2 regions of the Paraburkholderia sp. MM6662-R1 genome follow, and region 2 is predicted to be linked to the other one. Evidence: riboswitches for the same ligand, from Rfam matches in the RefSeq annotation. Region 2 holds a riboswitch; the other holds the start of a gene.

Region 1 (3,031 bases), on a different contig from region 2:
TGCCGCGCGCGACGCGAAGCCGAGTGCTTCGAGCATCGCTTGCTGGTCGGCCGTATCCGGGCCGATATGCCGTTCGGCGAAGGCGTCGTGCACTTCGAGCGCGGCGAGCGAGAGAGGAGTGCGGTTCATCAGACGATCCGGGTGTTCGAGCTTCATGGGTGTTCCTGGCGGCGCGGCGCGCCGTTGTGCGAGCGCCGCGCCTGACGGTTAAAACAAACGGCGACTCAGGCGCCGATCGACTTCGCGTAGGCCTCGGCGTCGAGCAGACGGTCGAGCGACGCATCGGCGGCCGGCTTGATCTTGAACAGCCAGCTGTCGTACGGCGTGCTGTTGACGGTGTCGGGCGAGTCGGCGACGGTCGTGTTCGCCTCGATGACTTCGCCCGAGACCGGCGCGTAGATATCGGAGGCGGCCTTCACCGATTCGATCACGGCGACGGTGTCGCCCGCGGTCACGGACTTGCCGAGTTCCTGGACTTCGAAGAAGACGATGTCGCCGAGCGCTTCCTGCGCGTGGTCGGTGATACCGACCGTCAGCGTGCCGTCCGCTTCGGTGCGGACCCATTCGTGCGATTCGGTGTATTTCAGTTCGGCCGGGATGCTCATTGGATGCTCCTGAACGGTATGTTCGGTAGTGTTTGAATGTAGGGGCGTGCGCCGGCCGCTCAGACCGCCAGCACCTTGCCGTTGCGCACGAACGGCAGTTTTACCACGCTTGCGGGACAGGCTTTGTCGCGAATCTGGACGTGCACGGTGTCGCCCGGCTGCACGCCTTTCGGTACGCGCGCGAAGGCGATCGATTTCTGCATGGTCGGCGAGAACGTGCCGCTGGTGATTTCGCCGTCGCCGTGCGGCGTGACGACTTTCTGATGCGCGCGCAGCACGCCCGCGGCCTTGCCGTTTTCCTTCAGCAGGATCAGGCCGACGAACGCGGCGCGCGAGCCGTCGGCTTCGAGGCTGCTCTTGCCGACGAACTCGCGCGGCGAGGCCAGGTCGACGGTCCATGCGAGGCCCGCGTCGAGCGGCGAGACATTGTCGTCCATGTCCTGGCCGTACAGGTTCATGCCGGCTTCGAGGCGCAGCGTATCGCGCGCGCCGAGACCGGCCGGGCGCACGCCGTGGGCCGCGAGCGCATTCCACAGCGCTTCGACGTGGGTAGCCGGCACGATGATCTCGAAGCCGTCTTCACCGGTATAGCCGGTGCGCGCGACGGTCAGCTCGCCGAACGGCGTGCCGTCGACGCGCGCGGCGTTGAACGGCTTCAGCGTTTCAGTCGCGGCGCGCGCGGCCGGCACGGTTTGCCAGGCCTTTTCGCGTGCGTTCGGGCCTTGCACGGCGACGATCGCCAGATCGCGGCGCGGCGTGATGGTGAGACCGAAGCCGCCCGCGTTGAGCTGGCCGAACCAGGCGATGTCTTTGTCGGCGGTGCCGGCGTTGACGACCACGCGGAAGTGGTCTTCGGCGAAGTAATAGACGATCAGGTCGTCGATCACGCCGCCGTTCGGATTCAGCATGCAGGAGTAGAGCGCGCGGCCCGGCGTTTGCAGCTTCGCGACGTTGTTCGCGAGCGCGTATTCGAAGAACGCGCGGACGCGCTCGCCGGTGAAGTCGACCACGCACATGTGGGACACGTCGAACATGCCGGCGTCGGTACGCACCGCGCGATGTTCCTCGATCTGCGAGCCGTAGTTGACGGGCATGTCCCAGCCGCCGAAGTCGACCATGCGAGCATTGAGCGCGCGGTGAGCGGCGTGGAGCGGGGTGTGTTTGAGTTCGGTCATGGGGCCTCGGGCATCTCGCGAAACAAAAAAGGCCATGCGGCGCACTGCCTCGCGGCCGTGTGCCTGCGAGCGTGGTTCTGCATGACCCCTCTGTCCTCGATACCTGAGAGATTGCGCCGCCGCGACCGGCTCAATGAGCTCGATTCGTCACGGTGAAACGCGCGCCCCTTCGGTGGGCAGCCTGCCTGCGGTGCACGAGGTGCGCGCGGATGGCTACTGCCGCTCTCCAGAGTGCGAAAAAGCCGCCGGAAGACGGGTTTTTCGACGCGGTCGGTCCTTTTGCCTGAGAGTTTGCGGGTGTGCCCCTTCGGCGGCGCGGCCTGCGATTTTTCGCCTGCCAGCACGCTCTCCCGACGCGTGCGGCGAATTTACGCGACGGGCCGGGGCTTGTCAAATAAAGGCCCGGGAGCGGTGTGGGGCCGGCTGTGGCTGTTCGGGGGCGTCAAAAAGAAAGCGCGGACCGTGGTGCCCGCGCTTTTCAGTTGCTTCTCCCGGTGCCATCCGTGACCGCACGATGAGCGGTAGTGGGGGCTCACCTGGTGGCTCGTTTGCCGATTCGGTTTGCCCACTTGCTCGCTGACTCACTCGCCGATCGCATGAGCCGCATTGTCCAGTTCCTGATTCAGCACGCGCTGTTCTTCCGCGGACAAACCGCCGCCATGCTGGGCGGCCATGTCATGCGCTTCCTGGCGAATCGTCTCGAGACGATGATGCAGCGCGGCGCCTTGCGGCGGCGGGTAATAGCCCTGATTCACGCGGTTATCAATACGGTGCGCGAGATTGTCGATGCGGCCGTCGACCTGATGCAGACGCTGGTCCGCGATCTGCTGGGGAGTCGGGCCCGGATGCGGCGTCGGCGGGGGCGTTACCACGCAGGCGGCGACGGAGCCGAGCAGCGCGCATGCAACAAGGGCACGGATGATTCGAGACATGGATTCTCCCGGAGTCGTTGTCGTGTTGGGTTGCTACCTCACTAGCAACGGCTGACGAAGAATGCCCGCTGACTCTGCAGCGGGCGAATTTGTAACGTTATGTTCCTTTTTCGGAACGTCAGGAAAGCCAGCGCCGACAGCCTTCGCGGCGCTAAAGGCGGTCCCGTTTTTGGTACACAGATCGTGGTGGCGCGGTGTCGACGCACAGCGGGGCGGGGTTCAGCGAATGCGCTCGAACGGCAGTCGCACACCCTGCTCGGAACTGCGCGCGGCCAGGTCGATGATCGTCATCACGTCGACCGCGTCGCGCGTGCTGATC
Region 2 (3,031 bases):
CTCCCTTATGCCAGCCATCTGCGAAGCCTCGCTCGTTGCCATCGAGCTGGCCGAAAAAGGCGAGGATCTGCGAAAGAATCTGGTTGAGCGAACGCTGCAGCTACGATTGGGACTAAAAGAACTTGGATACACCGTCTCCGGAACCAATCATCCGATTGTGCCGGTGATCACGGGAGACGCCGCCGTCGCGGTGCGCGTTGCCGATCATCTCAGGTCGCTTGGGATCCTAGTCGTTCCATTCTCTTATCCGGTTGTGCCGAATGGCGCTGCCCGCATTCGAATGCAGGTCAGCGCCGCGCATTCGGAGCAGGATATCGAGCGCGTCATCGCCGCATTCAAATCAGCGCAGTCTTTACTGTAAGTGAGCGGACTGAGCAGTATATAGAGCGTTACTTCTCAACACCGGCCGGCTTCACAGCCGGCCGTTCCCATTGTCTCTATCTATCAATTGCTTGAGCCACCGTCTCAGCGGTCGCAGCCGATAGGGTCCATCCCAAGTGCCCATGACCGGTATTGTAGAAGACGCCTGGACGCTGCCCCCGTCCGACCCGCGGCAACATACTAGGCATCATAGGTCTGAGGCCCGCCCATGGAATCACGCTGGAAGTGGAGACGCCGGGAAAATGCCGTCGAGTCCACTCCACAAGCGGGGCCACGCGATCTGCACGAATGTCGCGATTCATTCCATTGAACTCTGCAGTTCCGGCAACGCGCAATCGAGTCGGACCGAGTCGACTGGTAACAATCTTTGCCCGGTCATCGAGCAAGCTGACCCATGGAGCGGAGCTTTGACTCTGTTCATCTTCTAGATTGACAGTGATTGAATATCCTTTGACCGGATAGATGTTCACTCGATCACCCAACATCGAGGCAAACGCCCGGCTTGCCACCCCTGCACAGATGACCATAGCGTCGAAGACCTGCTCGCCCTGCTCCAAGGAAATAACGATCTTGTCGTGACTGTCATGCGCTATTGAACGGACCAGCGCCTCGTACTTGAACACGACCCCTTGCCGTTCGCAAGCTGCGGATAATCCGCGCACAAACTTATGGATGTCGCCGGTCGAATCGGATTCGGTAAAAAACCCCCCGTAAAACTCGCCTGAAAGACTCGGTTCAATAGAAGCGATTTCTTCAGGGGACACCGGATTTCTGACTAAGCCACCTTCGCGCAGTATCTCGTTCACGCGCGCAGCTGCGTCGAACTCCTTACGCGTTCCGTAGACATGGAGTATGCCCCGACGCTCAAGGTCGAACTCGATGCCTTCTCGCTCGGCAATGCTGAAAAAAGGATCACGCGCAGCAATTGCGAGTCGGACAGTTTCGATAGTGTTTTCCTTGTACCGAGGAATCTGACGTACAAACTCGCCGATCCAACTGTACTTGTGCCAGCTTGGTTTCGGATTGAGGAGGAGGGGAGCGTCACGATCTAACATCCAGCGGATGCCTTTCAATATCGTTGCGCTGCTGTTCCAGACTTCCGCATTGCATGCGGAAAGTTGGCCGCCATTGGCGAACGAGGTCTCCATAGCCACATAGCGGTGACGTTCGAAGACGGTGACTTGATGACCGCGTTGCAAAAGCGAATACGCGGTGGTGACGCCAGTAACGCCGGCGCCGATGATAGCAATACGTGACATGGTTTTCCCAGATGGTTTAGAACGCCGGCCACTGATTTGTGGTTGGCTCAATGCACCATCTGTTCATGTACCTGAGAGTTTCGCCATTACTCAATCGAACAATGGCTCCCCTTCGGTGGGCGCGCGCAGCGCCGCTCTCCAGATGCTCCAACAGCACGGTCCTTTTCGCCTGAGAGTTTCCGGGGCGGTTGCTCCGTCGGCGCCGTCTTGAAGACGAACTCTTCCATACTGCATGTTGGAACTTGTCTACGTTACATCAGTGCAAATATTCCTGCAATGTTTGTTATCCTGAATACAAGTCTAAGACGCCCATATCGAACTACTCAAAGTCATGCCGAAGTGCGTTTGCAAAAGTAACTAATGAGGTTGTTCAGGAAGACCTCGCAGGAGCGAAGTTGTTCAAGAGATATGAACTCGTTTGCTTTATGTGCATGCGAAATGCTTCCCGGCCCGCAAATGAGTGTGGGGATTTGTGCCTTCGAAAAGAACCCGGCCTCCGTGCCATACGCCACTTTCCGAGGCACAAAATCTTGCTGCAACTGTCTGACGACTTTCGTGAGTTGAGCCTCATCGGGAGCCTCGAATGCTGGCACGTCAGCGATACGCGAGAACTCAATGTTGCACGCTTGGTTCTCTTCTTTCATTTGGGGAAGTACGGATTGGTACGCGTACTCTCTCACTCGCTGAAAACAGTCGTCTGGATCTACACCGGGTAAGGTACGGAACTCGAAGCTTAGCTCGCACGTATCGGGAACAGTGTTGGTCGCGATGCCACCCGATATCAACCCTGTCTGTGCGGTGGAGTAGGGAACATCGAATGCATTGTCAAAGGGGCCGGTCCTTCTTAGATCATCTGCAGTGTCGCGGACATGTCTTACCAGCAATGATGCATACTCGATTGCATTGACGCCGTAGGGGGTCAATGAAGAGTGCGCCGCTTTTCCGTGCACGCAGCAGCGATAAGCGCTCTGGCCTTTATGAGCATATACCGGCAACATATCTGTAGGTTCGCCGACGACACAGCCTTCGGCATTCAACCCTCGGCGTGCTAGTTCCTCGATCAATATGGGGATTCCCGTACATCCGACCTCCTCATCGAACGAGAAAGCCAAATGCACCGGCTTTTCGTGTGGCAGCTTCGCTAGGCGTTGAATAAGCGCGAGCGTTACGCCGATGAAGCCTTTCATATCGCACGCGCCGCGTCCATAGATGCGCGCCTCCCGGATTTCGGCGCAAAATGGATCGGTCAACCAGTCTTGCCCGTCTACCGGGACAACGTCGGTGTGCCCGGAGAGAATAAGCCCTCCCGTTCGGCTCCCGTCCTGCGCAGGTAAGGTGGCCAGTATGTTGGCCCACTGACCACTACCATCGGGGAGGACCGTGACGTCGAG

Evidence for each region. A riboswitch is a leader RNA that binds a small molecule or an ion and turns the genes downstream of it on or off. The one in region 2 is predicted to bind glycine.
Region 1: it holds a riboswitch for glycine, as region 2 does, so the genes downstream of both, gcvT (glycine cleavage system aminomethyltransferase GcvT) here and OKW39_RS43505 (D-amino acid dehydrogenase) in region 2, are expected to answer to the same signal.

Annotation. Positions count from the first base shown of each region.
Region 1 covers NZ_JBNDLV010000001.1:2,634,998-2,638,028, forward strand. Annotated here, with positions in the region: gene gcvP (aminomethyl-transferring glycine dehydrogenase) at 1-156, opposite strand, end outside; gene gcvH (glycine cleavage system protein GcvH) at 225-605, opposite strand; gene gcvT (glycine cleavage system aminomethyltransferase GcvT) at 665-1,780, opposite strand; glycine riboswitch at 1,861-2,020, opposite strand; glycine riboswitch at 2,042-2,143, opposite strand; gene OKW39_RS12370 (hypothetical protein) at 2,362-2,712, opposite strand; gene OKW39_RS12375 (oxidoreductase) at 2,932-3,031, opposite strand, start outside.
Region 2 covers NZ_JBNDLV010000005.1:133,113-136,143, forward strand. Annotated here, with positions in the region: gene OKW39_RS43500 (glycine C-acetyltransferase) at 1-361, shown strand, start outside; gene OKW39_RS43505 (D-amino acid dehydrogenase) at 438-1,640, opposite strand; glycine riboswitch at 1,787-1,876, opposite strand; gene argE (acetylornithine deacetylase) at 1,970-3,031, opposite strand, start outside.